Regions from separate parts of the Comamonas sp. Z1 genome, predicted to be linked through region 1. Evidence: predicted binding sites of a transcription regulator. Region 1 holds the regulator's gene; each other region holds the start of a gene.
The links. The regulator LexA, encoded in region 1, represses DNA repair genes until DNA is damaged. The targets are predictions, from matches to a motif close to ACTGTATNNNNATACAGT.
Positions count from the first base shown of each region.

Region 2: FSY45_RS06605 (LexA family transcriptional regulator) is a predicted target of LexA. The motif match lies at 1,578-1,595, and genes of this name have one in related genera.
Region 3: FSY45_RS10730 (DNA topoisomerase IV subunit B) is a predicted target of LexA. The motif match lies at 2,393-2,410, and genes of this name have one in related genera.
Region 4: FSY45_RS23525 (LexA family transcriptional regulator) is a predicted target of LexA. The motif match lies at 1,371-1,388, and genes of this name have one in related genera.

Region 1 covers NZ_VOQT01000003.1:227,228-230,987, forward strand. Annotated here, with positions in the region: gene adk (adenylate kinase) at 1-489, shown strand, start outside; gene FSY45_RS07725 (asparaginase) at 765-1,745, opposite strand; gene lexA (transcriptional repressor LexA) at 1,828-2,499, shown strand; gene FSY45_RS07735 (hypothetical protein) at 2,669-3,091, shown strand; gene FSY45_RS07740 (hypothetical protein) at 3,509-3,754, shown strand.
Region 2 covers NZ_VOQT01000003.1:1,564-5,323, forward strand. Annotated here, with positions in the region: gene FSY45_RS06590 (MarR family winged helix-turn-helix transcriptional regulator) at 1-218, shown strand, start outside; gene FSY45_RS06595 (DNA alkylation repair protein) at 215-988, shown strand; gene FSY45_RS06600 (DUF6616 family protein) at 999-1,337, shown strand; gene FSY45_RS06605 (LexA family transcriptional regulator) at 1,614-2,024, shown strand; gene FSY45_RS06610 (hypothetical protein) at 2,237-2,761, shown strand; gene FSY45_RS06615 (AAA family ATPase) at 2,837-3,760, shown strand, end outside.
Region 3 covers NZ_VOQT01000004.1:392,915-396,674, reverse strand. Annotated here, with positions in the region: gene FSY45_RS10735 (lytic transglycosylase domain-containing protein) at 1-334, opposite strand, end outside; gene FSY45_RS10730 (DNA topoisomerase IV subunit B) at 389-2,359, opposite strand; gene FSY45_RS10725 (MFS transporter) at 2,779-3,760, shown strand, end outside.
Region 4 covers NZ_VOQT01000020.1:43,275-47,034, forward strand. Annotated here, with positions in the region: gene FSY45_RS23515 (GlxA family transcriptional regulator) at 1-321, shown strand, start outside; partial or broken gene FSY45_RS23520 (DNA polymerase V subunit UmuC) at 615-932, opposite strand; gene FSY45_RS23525 (LexA family transcriptional regulator) at 939-1,352, opposite strand; gene FSY45_RS23530 (H-NS histone family protein) at 1,630-1,929, opposite strand; partial or broken gene FSY45_RS23535 (IS3 family transposase) at 2,261-3,456, opposite strand; AL1L pseudoknot at 3,109-3,225, opposite strand; partial or broken gene FSY45_RS28530 (transposase) at 3,660-3,760, shown strand, end outside.

The sequences.
Region 1 (3,760 bases):
CAGCTGGTCAGCGACGATCTGATCATCAACCTGGTCAAGGAACGCATTGCTCAGCCCGACTGCGCCAAGGGTTTCCTGTTTGACGGCTTCCCCCGCACCATCCCCCAGGCCGACGCCATGAAGGCCGCCGGCGTGAAGCTGGACTATGTGCTGGAAATCGACGTGCCCTTCGACGCCATCATCGAACGCATGAGCGGCCGCCGCAGCCACCCCGCCTCGGGCCGCACCTACCATGTCAAGTTCAACCCTCCCAAGGTGGAAGGCAAGGACGACGTGACCGGTGAAGACCTGGTTCAGCGCGAAGACGACAAGGAAGAAACCGTCAAGAAGCGCCTGGACGTCTACAGCAGCCAGACACGTCCTCTGGTGGACTACTACAGCAACTGGGCCAAGGCCGATGCAGCAGCGGCCCCCAAGTACCGCGCCATCAGCGGCACAGGCAGCGTGGAAGAAATCACCGAACGCGCTCTGGCCGCTCTGGCTTCCTGATCGCCCTGATCACTCGCTCATGGAGCCTTGCCGACTTTCGCGGCCAGGCATCTCTGGGCAAAAAAGGCCGGAGTCTTCACCGGCCTTTTTTGTTTTTGAAGCTCGCGCTCCCGGCCTTCCGGCCGACATCAGTCCGGTGCGGAAAAGCTGTACCAGGGATGGCGCTGGAGCCATCAATATTCATAGCTTCCCGCGGCTACATTCATTGGATTTCAGAGCAAAACACCATAAATACTCTTTATCAATGAGGGCTAGCAGCTCTCATAACAAGAGCATCAATCCAATGCGTGAGGCCAGCCCATCAGCTCCAGCATCAGGCTGATTCTGGCCTTGGCCGCCGGCAGGCTGCTCACACGGCCATCCCCCGCTCCCTCGGCCTGCACCACCTGCCCCTCCTCGCACCGGGTCGTGATGCGCAAAGCCATGCCCTGCGCCTGCGCCCAGTCCAGGGCTGACCCCAATGCCTGATGGAGTGTGCCATTGCCCGTGCCCACCACCACCACGGCACGCACGCCTGCCGCATACCAGGCCTGCATCACCGCCAGAGCTACGGCACTGTTGCAGCCCGCATGACTGTGCAGCAGCTCCACCAGGGGCCAGTGATCTGCGGGCGGTAAAGCGATTGCAGTGGAGCTGGCCGCAACGACCGGCAGCCCGCCTGTTGCCCAGCGCAGCCGCCCCTCTTCCACCCAGCCCTGCGGGCCGGCACCACTGCCATCGAAGGCATCCACACGATAAGGATGCACCTTGCGCACCTGGCGTGCACTGAACACCCGGCCCGCCACCACGGCAAGCACACCGCGGCCAGCAGCCTGCATGTCGGCCGCACAGGCCACGGCATCGCGCAGATTGCCGGGGCCGTCAGCCGAAATGGCTGTGGCCGGGCGCATGGCGCAGGTCAGCACCACGGGCTTTGCCGGGTGCAGAACACATTGCAGAAACCAGGCGGTTTCCTCCAGCGTGTCGGTGCCATGGGTGATCACGATGCCGCTCACGTCATCACGAGCGAGCAGCTCGGCACATCGCAGCGCGAGTGCATGCCAGGTCGCGTGATCCATATCCTTGCTGTCCAGCTGCGCCAGCTGCTCCACCTGCAGCGATGCAGAAGCAACGCGCTCCAGGTCCGGCACGGCCTGCAGCAGCTGAGCCACGCCCAGTTGGGCCGCACGGTAGCCCACACTGGTGCCCGCCTGCTCGGCGACACCGGCAATCGTGCCGCCCGTGCCCAGGATGACGATATTTTTGTCAGGTTCCACTTGCAGTCCTCTTCAAACTGATTAAAAATACAGGTACTGGATGAACACACAGTATTCATCATCGATCGATCAAGGAATGCCCATGGACCACCCCAAGCTCACTCCCCGCCAGCAGCAGATTCTGGACCTCATCCAGTCCAGCATCGCTCGCACGGGTGCGCCCCCTACCCGGGCCGAGATTGCCAGCACCTTTGGCTTCAAGTCGGCCAATGCTGCAGAAGAGCATTTGCAGGCACTGGCCCGCAAGGGCGTCATAGATCTGGTCAGCGGCACATCGCGCGGCATTCGCCTGCGCGCCGATACCGTGCGCACCATCAATGCGGCACGCGGTGCCAGCTTTGCGCTGCCGCTCACGGCACTAGCTCCGCTGGTGCTTCCACTGGTCGGCCGCGTCGCTGCCGGCTCGCCTATTCTGGCCCAGGAACATATCGATCAGAGCTATTCGGTCGAGCCCAGCCTGTTTGCCGCCAAGCCCGATTACCTGCTCAAGGTCCGCGGAATGTCCATGCGTGACGCGGGCATCATGGACGGCGACCTGTTGGCGGTACAGGCTACGCATGAAGCGCGCAACGGCCAGATTGTGGTGGCCCGCCTCGGTGACGACGTGACCGTCAAACGCTTCAAGCGCACGCCTCAGGGCATCGAGCTGCTGCCCGAGAACCCCGACTACAAGATCATTCACGTCGATCCTGAAGAGCCATTCGCCATCGAAGGCCTGGCCGTAGGCCTTATCCGCAACAGCATGTTCATGTAACGGGCAGACGGCGTCCCTCCGCCTATGCAGCGGAGGCACCGGGCCTCTTTCCCTCTCAAGCCCAGGTGGTAGGCGCGAAGCCGTTGAGCTTCGCCCTGGGCGGAGCTTTGCCTGAAGAACGCAATCCTGCCCTTATCCATGCCGCAAGGTCATCAAGAGGAGTTGCCAAATGGGATTCGCCACATCACTGCAGGCTTTGACACGCCTGACCCTTAAAGGGCAGCCTGCCACGCTGTCGCTCAACCCGAACTTCTGCTCTGATGATGCAAGCGAAGCCGCTGCAGAACCTGTATCCTTCACTACCAATCGCCCAAAGGCGAAGCAGATCAGCATTCCTGTCATGCGCGCCAACCGCGGCCGCAGTCGTCTAGGCAGCAATACGCTTTGTCCTCAGGCCTTTGCAGCGACACCAGAGCTGCAATCGCCAATAACCGACGAGTCTAGGCAAGCAGCTTCTCCACGACTTCTCAAGATCGTGCAGCGTGAGCCGCGCAGTCAGCCCGAATGCCTGCTGATCTGCGGACGCATGGCCGATGTCTGTGCCGCGCTGGAGCGTATGGCACTCCATGAGCAAGCAGCCCCGCAAGTCTGAAAGCTCAGTGAGGTTTGACTGCCTGCACTCGTGCAGCTCCGAGCCCGACCCGCGATAGGCCTGCAGGCGATGCAACAAAGCTTCCATTGCATCCAACAGGAAGCCACCTCAACGCTCTTGGCCCATCGGCCGGCAGATATGGCGCCAGACAACTCTGCCAGCAGTGCATAGGCAAAAACTCGATGTCGCCAGAGCAGGCCCTCCGTATTGGCGCCGAACGATCTGGATCGCTATGTAAATTATTTGCTGATGTTCTGCCTGTGCCTGTCCGCCGGAACGCATTTCGCACAAGCCTCGCAGCCTTCTAAACTCCTTGTCAGGCGCGAATATGCGTCAGAACGGATACCCGGATCAGGGTATTGCAGCACCTCTTCGACAGTGGAAACATTCATATACACATGTCAATGAGGGCGTCTTATGAGTGCCTACCGCAAGCTCTTGCAGCACATACAGGCCAAAGACGCCAATGGAGACCTGCGCCTGATTCTGGTCTATCAGAGTTTTGATGAGGTCGACATGCCGCATGGCGTCTCCATACGACCGTCTGCCATTTACTTTGAAACTGCCGATCATCAGGAGGTCAACTGGCTCAATCCACAGCAGTTCGAGATAGAGGCCACTGGCGAAATCCTCAATCGCGTTCCCCCTTCGCCCGAGGAATGAGACAAC
Region 2 (3,760 bases), 230 kb from region 1:
AGCGCGAAGGTCTGATTGAACGTCACGCCAACGCCGAAGACCGCCGTGCTCTTTGCATTCGGCTGACCTCAAAAGGAAAACAACTAGCCGGTACCGTTATCGACCAGCATGGTCGGTGGATTGCAGGCTTGTTTGGCAACCTGTCTGTAGATGAGCGAAAGCAGTTGGCAGCGTTGCTGGAGAAAGTACGAGGCCCTGAATCGGACGTTGAATCATGAGTGATCAAGTCCGCAAGGGTGCGACGCGCACCGCTGACATTCCTCGGGACGTTCTTCATGCGCTATCGCGCGGGGAGTTGCAATGTGCGACGCTGGCTGAGTGCCTGGCAGTCGACCAGGCCGTACTGGCACGAACACTCTTTCCGGCACTTACGGCTCAAGCACTGAGCACGATCGATGAAGCCTGCCAACTGGGTGTGCTCAAACGCATGGCCCGTATCGGCGCAGTCTTGCTGGAGGTCTTGGGTACTGAGGGCATCGCACAATGCCAAACGCACCGCGCCGATATGGCACGAGGCTGGGCGTGTTTCATGATCGGTGCTCAGCCTAACCTGGATCTCGGTGCACGGCTGGCCGCAATGCACCCGCTGGCAGACGATGCCCATTTTGGTGTGCGCGAATGGGCTTGGATGGCGATGCGGCTGCACCTGGTGCAAGACCTGGCTGCGGCTATCGCTCAGCTGATGCCATGGACACAAGATCCTTCCGAGCGTGTCCGACGATTCGCGTGCGAGGTCTTGCGTCCCCGCGGTGTGTGGAGCACGCATATCTCGCAGCTCAAACGCTCGCCCGAGCAGGCACTGCCTTTGCTCTCAGCTCTGAAGAGCGACCCTTCGGTCTATGTGCAGGACTCGGTCGCCAATTGGCTCAATGATGCCGCCAAGGACCAGCCAAACTGGGTGCGTGACATCTGTGCCCAATGGCTTCAAAGCACCCAAGCCGCCGCCACACAACGTATATGTCAACGCGCACTGCGCAATCTCAAGTGAAAGTGGAACCATGTCTCATTACCTTGTAGAGCTCTACACCCCCAATTCGGCTTGGCTCGCGCTGCCTGCCGAACAAAGGCAACACTTTCTTGGCGGCATCGGACTCGCATTGAATCAACTCTCCAGCCTCGGTGTCGAAGTTCTCTCTCTGGCAGAAACGGACTCCAACATTGACCAAGGAACCGCGCATACATTCCTTGGTATTTGGCGCTTTCCTGATCAAAACGCTCGTGACGCTCTGCTGGCGGGCATCAAAGCCAGCGGCTGGTACGATTATTTTGACCATGTGAATGCAGCCAGCACTGCAGGGGCTGCGGATATTCACTTGGCTGCTCTAGCCGCTGCGTAGCACAGTAATTCCGGTAATGCCGTTATGCATCTGCAATGCATGCGGCTAGTCATTTTCCAGCCCGCTAATGCCCGCTAATGGCCGCCCGCCACAGTCACCACTGCGGGCCGGCCAGCTTTCGGCACAGCATATGCAACTCAACATGGCCCCCCGGCTCCGCACAGAACCGGGTGCAAGATCGAGTGGAAAGCATGCGACATCAACGTGGATTCATGACACCGGAGTCGCATCAACCGCTACACTGTACATATGCACAGTCATCGTCTTATGAGCGGTATGCCCGTCCAACTGATCGCGTCCCCGGTTACTTTGCCGCTGGCTGATCGCAGCGCACGTGCAGGCTCGCCCGCCAATGACTTCGCTGGCAAGCGACTGGATATTACTGACCTGCTGGTCACGCACCCCAAGGCCACGTTCCTGCTGCGCGTGGCCGGCCCGTCCATGCAGGAACACGGCATCGATGACGGCGATATCGTCGTGGTGGACAGGGAGTTGCGCGCTCGTGATGGGAGCATCGTCGTGGCAGTTGTCGAGCGCGAGCTCGTCATCAGAGCGCTGGACAGCGATGGCGACACTTGCAAGCTCAGGGCAGGCGCCCCCACCTACCCCGACATCGTGCCGCCAGAAGGACAGACGCTGGAAATCTGGGGTGTCGTCACCAGCTGCATCAAGCGCTTTGCAAGGTGAATACATGCGCGCGCCAGCACAACACAGGCTGCCGCTGAAATCTGATTAGCGCCCCAAAAAAAGCACCTGCTAACGAAGAAAGGCAATGTAGTTCTCTACATTGCCTTTTTCTTTGATTTATTACAGTGACCCAACATCGCACTGCGGGCCGGGGTTAATGCGCCAGTAACTAATTTTTACAGATAATGCTCCGCATGCATTTTCTGCCTGCCTTGACTGCCGCAGCATTTTTGCTGCCAGCCACCGCTATGAATCAAGCCATAGCGCAGCCTATTTATCGCTGCGGCAATTCCTATTCTCAAGAAGCATGCAAAGGCGGCAAAGTGGTGGAAGACAAAACCACCACCCTGCACAGCGGCCACTCGGGCAGCACCGTTTATCTGTGCAAAGGCCATGGCGGCGGGCTTTTCTGGAGCAGCGCGCAATGCGGCCAGCACAACGCTTTTCTCGAACGCACGGAAACCGTGCCCTCCGGCCTGCCCTGGGATCAAAAAGTAGCCCAAGCCGAAGCCCAATGGCGCAAAACCCAGCGCAATACCGCAGCCCCTGCGGTTGTCTATCAGACCCGCCCTGCCCAGCCTGCCGAACCCGGCAAAAAACAGGTCTGTGATGCACTGGAAGAACGCGTCAAAGCGCTGGATAGCATGGGGCGGACAGGTAGTCAGTATTACGACTTGGACTGGGTGCGTAGAGAGCGCAAGGTCGCGAGAGATGAGCAGTATCGGTTGCGATGCTAAAACGTGATACTACAAAATATTCAGCATTATTTATTTAAATAATATTTAATCACCACCATTCATATAGAGCATCAAATGCTATTTAAAATAATCTCTTCTTCACAATTACCAAAAAAAGCATTTTCTTTCTCCTACTTGGTTCGAAACCCATGGGATGACTGGTTTGAATTTGATACAAGATATGAGCTCTATATTTTTGATGAAAATGGCAAGTGCCACATCCCTGGGGAATTAAAAATAGGCCAAAAGGATCTTATTGGTGCCGACAAACCGGGTAAGGATCCAGCGAAAAGGTCGCCCGACTTACCTGAAGAATTCGCGACTCTCGACGACAATTTTTTTTCCGTAGGTCAAGGGGATGACTATTACGCAACTCTAAATTTGCTTCCCGTAAAAACAAAAAAAACAGTACTAATGGCATTACAGGATTGCGCATTCAATCTGAAAATTTTTGAAAAATACAAAAAAGAGCCGGTAATGGAGACCTCACTATTGAGGTACGTAACAGAAGAGAATATCAAAAATAGATTTAACAGACTTGCAAATGGCAATGCCATATTAACAAAGTATCAATTTAATTTCCATTTACCCGGACAGAGCGAAGAATCCCAACCAGTCATAAAATTCAAGGTAGTACCAGAGTCCATCCCTCCATCGAATGTTCACGTCCTAATAGGAAGAAATGGGGTTGGAAAATCTCGCTGCATTCAAAGCTTAACCGCAACAGTTCTGGACCTACCAGACTCAGAAGATATAAGGAAGGGAAGGTTAGAAAAGCTTGGGCACAACTCAAATGAATGGTCTTTTTCAGGATTGGTTCACGTATCATTTAGTGCATTCGATGCTTTCTCCTTTCCTGCTACAAAGAATAGTAATCAGATAAGAGGCACATTCGTTGGGTTAGCAGACCTTCCATTGTTAAGTATTGAGAACGCAAAATCACTCAAAGAGATTCTAGCGAACAGCTTTGTCAAAAGCTTTGAGGCATGCAAAACCGAA
Region 3 (3,760 bases), on a different contig from region 1:
GCGGCGAGACCTCGAAAAAGCTCTGCATGCGCGTGCGGGCGCTGAGCCCCTCGGCCGCCGAATCCGGCTTGAGCTGTAGACCCGGCTGGCTGCTGTCGTAGAGCTCGCCCTTGAAGAACAGCTTGTAGCGTTCGTCCAGCGCCTCGGCCGCAAAGTGCGTGACCCCAAATTCGTCGACATAGGCCCAGAGATCGGCATGCGCCGCCGGCGCCAGGGCCAGCCAGCCCAAGCCCGCCAGCAGGGCAGCCGCCACCGCACGTCGCAAACGCACAGACGCGAACCCGCCGCGCGCAGGCGGCTGGCTGGGTGAGGCATCGAACATGGGCTTGTGCATGGCTGGCTCCATCGACCGCTGGTGAGCGCTAGTGCAGACGTTGGCAACGCCCGCCTAGATATCGACCTCCACGGCATCGCCATGCAGCTCCATCAGCTCGCGGCGGGCGGCGGCTTCGCCCTTGCCCATGAGCTTGGTGACCACGGCCTCCGACTGTGCAAAGTCCAGATTCATGAACTGCACCGGCAGCAGACGACGCGTATCGGGGTTCAGCGTGGTTTCCCACAGCTGTTCGGCATTCATCTCGCCCAGGCCCTTGAAACGGCTGACCTGGCATTTCTCGCGCGGCACGCCGTCCTTGGCGCATTTTTCGATGATGGCATCGAGCTCGCCCGCATCGAGCGCATAGACCTTGATGGCGGGCTTTTTGCCGCGCGCCGGCACGTCCACCCGGAACAGCGGCGGCAGCGCCACATGGATGTGGCCGGCTTCGATGAGCTTGGGGAAATGCTTGAAAAACAGCGTCAGCAGCAGCACCTGGATGTGCGAGCCGTCCACGTCCGCATCCGAGAGAATGCAGATCTTGCCGTAGCGCAGACCGGACAGATCGGGCTCGTCGTTGGGGCCATGCGGGTCCACGCCGATCGCCACCGAGATATCGTGGATTTCGTTGTTGGCGAACAGCCGGTCGCGGTCCACCTCCCAGGTGTTGAGCACCTTGCCGCGCAGCGGAAGGATCGCCTGGGTTTCCTTGTCGCGGCCCATCTTGGCGCTGCCGCCGGCAGAGTCGCCCTCGACCAGAAACACCTCGTTGACGGCGATGTCCTTGCTCTCGCAATCGGTCAGCTTGCCGGGCAGCACGGCCACGCCGCTGCCCTTGCGCTTTTCCACCTTCTGGCCGGCCTTCTGGCGGGTCTGGGCGGCCTTGATGGCGATCTCGGCCAGCTTCTTGCCCCAGTCCACATGCTCGTTGAGCCACAGCTCCAGCGCCGGGCGCACAAAGCCCGAGACCAGACGCACGGCATCGCGCGAATTCAGGCGCTCCTTGATCTGGCCCTGGAACTGCGGGTCCAGCACCTTGGCATTGAGCACATAGCTGGCGCGCGCAAACACGTCGTCAGGCATGAGCTTGACGCCCTTGGGCAGCAGCGAGTGCATGTCGATGAAGGCCTTGACGGCCTGGAACAGGCCGTCGCGCAGGCCGCTGTCATGCGTGCCGCCCGCCGTGGTCGGAATCAGGTTGACATAGCTTTCGCGCAGCGGCGCACCGTCTTCGGTGAAGGCCACGCACCAGGCCGCGCCCTCGCCTTCGGCAAAGCTGTCGTTGTTCTTGTCGGCAAAGCCCTCGCCCTCGAACAGGGGGATGACGGGCTCGCCATGCAGGCTCTGCGCCAGATAGTCGCGCAGACCGCCCTTGAACTGCCAGCTCTGGGTGTCACGCGACTTTTCATTGATCAGCGAAACGGCCACGCCGGGCATGAGCACGGCCTTGCTGCGCAGCAGATGCACCAGCTCGCCCATGGGCAGGGCCGAGGATTCGAAGTATTTGGCATCGGGCCAGGCACGTACCGTCGTGCCCTGCTTGCGCTCGCCGGCCTGCAGAGGGCGCACCTTGAGCGGCTCGATCACATCGCCGCCCGAGAACACCAGCGTGGCCACCTGGCCGTCGCGGTGCACCTGCACCTCCAGACGTGTGGCCAGCGCATTCGTCACCGAGACGCCCACGCCGTGCAGACCGCCCGAGAAGCTGTAGGCGCCGCCATTGCCCTTGTCGAACTTGCCGCCCGCGTGCAAGCGCGTGAAGACCAGCTCCACCACGGGCGCCTTTTCCTCGGGGTGCAGACCGAAGGGAATGCCGCGCCCGTCGTCCTCCACGCTGTAGGAGCCGTCGGCATGCATGGTGAATTTGATTTTCTTGCCGTAGCCGGCAAGCGCCTCGTCGGCCGCGTTGTCGATCACCTCCTGCAGGATGTGCAGGGGGTTGTCGGTGCGCGTATACATGCCAGGACGCTGTTTGACAGGCTCCAGACCCTTGAGAACGCGGATCGAGCCTTCGGAATATTCGTTGGACGGTTTGACTGCCATGGGGGCGGATTGTAGTAGCCTCTCCGAGTGAGAGCTGGATAAATTCACAGTTGTTTACTCCCAATACTCTTGCACAAAGCCCGAACATCTGTCTTGGCAACGTGTTTTTACCGGGTCTTCATCGCTGCGGACACTCTGAAAACAATAGCATTTACCGCTTGCCATTCATGCGTTATGGATAGTTTCAAATCGATATCCATTACGCAGATTGCGCAAAGCGCTCACTTTTTATTTTTTTCTGCCCGGCTGCGGCTCCCGCGCCGCAGCTTGCCGGTCACGCATTCTGGCAGGGCAGCCTGCCACGCATGTGACGGCCTGTGCAGGCGCAAAACAGCTTGTTTCGTTAAAGTGGCAAGTTGACCGCACCCCAAGCCTTTTTTCGCACACACGGCATGACTACAAAGACAACTCAAGCCCCCATGTCCATGGCGCAGATTCTTCTGTGCGGTGGCGCCATCGTCACGCTCTCCATGGGCATACGCCACGGCTTCGGCCTGTGGCTGCAACCCATTACCCAGGAGATGGGCTGGACGCGCGAGAACTTCTCCCTGGCCATTGCCGTGCAGAACCTGTCCTGGGGCATCTTGGGCATCTTCGTCGGCATGCTGGCCGACCGCATCGGCGCCTTCAAGGTGCTGATCGGCGGCTCCGTCCTCTATGCGCTGGGCCTGGCCGGCATGGCGCTGTCTCCCAGTTCCACGATGTTCCTGCTGACCGCCGGCGTGCTGATCGGCGCGGCCCAGGCCGGCACCACCTATGCCGTGATCTACGGCGTGCTGGGCCGCCAGATTCCGGTGGCGCGGCGCAGCTGGGCCATGGGCGTGGCCGCGGCGGCAGGCTCGTTCGGCCAATTCTTCATGGTGCCCGTGGAGGGCAAGCTGATCGCGCAGTTCGGCTGGTCCAATGCCTTGCTGATACTGGCGCTGTTCGCGCTGCTGATCGCCGCCCTGGCCTTCGGCCTGCGCGAGCCGGGCTTTGGCGGCAGCACGCCCATCAAGCGCGAGCAGACCGTGGGCCAAGCGCTCAGGGAAGCCTGGACCTACCCCAGCTTTCTGCTGCTGATGGCGGGCTACTTTGTCTGCGGCTTCCAGGTCATGTTCATCGGGGTGCACATGCCCAGCTATCTGAAGGACTTCGGCATGGCGCCCCATGTGGCCAGCTATTCGCTGGCACTGGTCGGCCTGTTCAATATCTTCGGCACCTATCTGGCCGGCAATCTGGGCCAGAAGCTGCCCAAGCGCTATCTGCTGTCGGGCATCTACGGTCTGCGCTCGGTGGCCACCGTGGCCTTTTTGCTGGCACCGCTGTCGCCCTGGTCGGTCTATGCCTTCTGCGCCGCCATGGGCTTTCTGTGGCTGTCCACCGTGCCGCTGACCAATGCCACCATCGCCCAGATCTTCG
Region 4 (3,760 bases), on a different contig from region 1:
GCCAGGATCAATCAGTTGCTGGACCATTTGCGCCAGCACCTGAACCAGGTCCACTCGGTCGATGCGCTGGCCCAACGCGCCGCCATGAGCCGGCGCACGTTCACGCGCCACTTCAGCAAGGCGACCGGCATGTCGTTGGGAGACTGGCTCATCAACGAACGCCTGCAGCGGACCCGAGAGCTGCTGGAAAGCACCACCTTGCCGGTGGAAGCCATCTCTGACCTGGTCGGATTTCAGAACCCGACCTCGCTGCGTCAGCACTTCAAGCGCAGAAACCAGGTCAGTCCCAGTGAATGGCGAAGAACCTTTGGGCGCGCGTGAGCTTTGTCTGCTCCGGGTCGATTTGCGACATTGAGCCCCTTTAGCTTTGACCTGTTAGATAAGTTCTGCGTGGTGAAGGTGGCGGGATTGAATGCAAATCGTTGATGAGTTTGGGATGGAAATCGGTGGAGGGCTTGTTGTGCGAACGCCTAGTGGGTTTGCTCCAAAATACTCATCCGGGTGCCCACTTGGCTTCCGGGCAATGGTCGCCACTGCCAATGAAACGCAACAGCCCTACTCGGTTAATCGCAACACCAGTCAACGACTTCCTTCTCAAAGGAAACGCAACAGTAGCCTGGTGCACTTAGATCGACGCTATAGATTTCCTGAGTCGGCCCCAGGCCGGCAGCCAGCGACATCATGCGGTCGCTCATTTCGCCATACAGTTCAAAGTTTGGAGAGAGGCAGACGAGCCCCTTATGCTCGACCAGATCGCGCAGTTGAAAAAACGGCTGTCCCATCTTCACACCCAAAGCTTTTGCCTCGTCGGAGCGTGAGATGGCACAGCCGTCGTTATTGCTCAGGACGACAACGGGAATGCCCTGCAATGAGGGTCTGAACGCCCGCTCGCAGGTAACGTAGAAGTTGCTGCCATCAATGAGCGCGAACATACATGCTCATGCAAAGCGCTTGATGCAAGACTTGACCACACCCCAGATTTCCAGCTCTTGATTTTCTTTGGGGACGATATCGGGATAGGTGGGGTTGCCGGCTCGGAGCCTGAAATTGCCGCCGGCGTTGTACAAGACCTTGACGGTGAAGTCATTGTCAAGAACGGCCACGACGATGCTGCCGTGACGAGCCCGCAGTGCCCGGTCCACCACGATGAGGTCGCCGTCATCGATGCCGTACTCGCGCATAGACGGCCCGGCCACGCGCAACAGGAATGTGGCTTGCGGGTGCTCAACCAGCAACTCGGCGATGTCCAGCCGTTTGCCAGAGAAGTCCTCGGCCGGAGAGGGGAAGCCTGCGTGCACGCTGCAATCTGCCAGAGGCAAAGCAACTGGGGAGGCAGTGAGTTGGACGGGCATGCCGCTCAGTAGTCGATGGCTGTACGTGCATACAGCATAACGATTGATAGAGATCAGGCACTAAGAATCCACTTTGATATCGATTGCTTTCCACTTGTGGAGTGAGTGACTGGGCGCGTTCGTGCGTTGACATGAGCGTCTTGAGGGAGCAACGTGGATTGATCGCTGCCGGCCAAACAAGGTGCTCAATCGCGCATCGATCTCTACAGAGCCAAGCAGCATAGTGAGTAATAAAAAAAGTGGCCTCGAGGGCCACTTTTTTGATGTCGCGAATTCATTAGATTTCAAACAGCGATCGATCCTTGTCCTTGATCCACGTTGGAGGCTTACCGCGGCCAGTCCAAGTTTGGCCTGTGCTGGGGTCACGATACTTTGGCGCAACCGAAGATCCAGCGTTTGCGCGCTTTTGCTTCCCTGAAGAAAAGATGTCGCTTTCGGTAAGCCCAAACGCCTCAATGAGCTTTCGGATTTCCTGCACTGCCACAGCGAGCTCTGCTTTTCTAGCAGCTGCAATCTGTTGCTCAAGGGCTGCACGTTGTGCCAGTAATTGTTGATACGAGCTGTTGGAGTTCGTCATGTTGCTTTCGACACTTGGTCATTGATGGTGATACGCAGGTGCATGATTCTGAGGCAGATGCGGCATCTTTTGAACCTTCGATTACCCGAAATAGCTATTACTTACTAGTCACGGACGATGGTCTCAAACTTCCAGGCAGGGTGGAAGCGGTCCCGTTATATAGGTTCCACCTTTGTCGTGCCGGAAAACCAAGGTAGCAGTTGCCGCTGACAATGTAAAGCCACTCTGTAGCTTCTACAGCCAAAATTAGAAGCAGGCACAGCTAGAAATCACTGACGGAACAGAAGCATCGACATTGATTTCGACTGAATCACACCGAGTTTGGCGGAGGCTAGTTGGTTGAAGTGCAGGCGTCAGCCCGCACAGGTTTGGCAAATTGCCGCGAGTAGCTTACCTCGGCTTCTGCTGGCGGTGTATGCCCTATGGGCTCCAGTAGGCGCTGGTGGTTAAACCAATGGACCCATTGCAAGGTCGCCAGCTCCAGGGATTCCCTTGTTCTCCAAGGCCCCGCTTGTGGATGAGCTCCGTTTTGTACAGGCCATTGATGGTCTCCGCCACGGCGTTATCCTAGGAATCCCCTGCACTCCCAACTGAGGGCATCAGACCTGTCTCGGCCAAACGTTCGGTATAGCGCTCGGATACGTATTGGCTGTCTCTGTCGGAGCGGTGTACCAAACCCGCCTCCAAGCTTGGCTGCCTTGCGTACAGGGCTTGGTCTGGCGCATACACCACAAATTCGGTGCAAATGTGGCTGCTGACTCGCCAGCCCACAATGCGGCAGGCATAGACATCAATCACAAACGTCACAAACTTCTGCCCTTGCCACGTCGATAAATAGGTGAAGTTAGCGACCTAAAGCTGGCCTGGGCGCTGTGCTGGGTACTGTCGATTGACGAGGTCTAATGTGTATGGTCTTGCAGCATCTGGGTGTGTCGTAGGCACTTTCTTGCGACGTCTTGCACCTTCAAGTCCCAGTTTGTGCATCAGGCGTTGCACCGTGCAGCGGGCAATTGGCAAACCCTCTCGGTGCATTTGCTTCCAAACTTTGACTGCCCCGTGAACCTGCCAGTTGGCTTGCCACACACGTTGAATATGGCCGCAACGTTCTGCGTCTGATTGGCTCCGGCTGCAGCGCAGCCACGGGCAGTTTCTTTGCTGAACCATGCTTCTATAGCCTGAAGAGGCAATTTGCAGCAGCTTGCAAATTGCCTCGGTCCCATAGACATTGCAGTACTTGTCTACGAAGTCAATCAGCTCTTTATTCTTCGAGCTAGCTCCGCCTGCGCAGAAAGCGTTCGCAGGCTTCAGGATGTCGTTGGCCCTGCCCAATTCTTTGTTTTCCCGCTCAAGCGGTTTGAGTCGTTCACGCTCATCCGTGGTGAGTCCTGGTCACAGGCCCATGTCGACTTCATTGCGTTGAATCCACCCGTGCAGGGTGCTGACAGAACAACCAATTTTAGGCGCCATCGATTCACACGCACCCCACAGCGATGCGTAAGCCAATGATCTGTTCTTCTGTAAATCTCTTTTTCACGTCCAATCTCCTGTCTTCGGGATTGGACTTTAGAGCCAGACGCTACTCAAATCCGGTATGGGGACGTCGGGATCGGCGGATAAGCCAACCCACAACTAAAAGACGCTATCGCAATACCAACTGGAAGCAGTACTGCTTCTCCGTTCCCTGACGATTTGGCTGGATCAGAAGGTGTCTTGGTTAGGCCCTTCGACAAGCTACCGGACTTGTTAAGTCATTACTCGAGCCATCTGGCCTTGGTTGGCCTGTGCCAGACTTTAGTCGGCTGTGCACGCTAAAGTTGAGTCTGGATGTTAA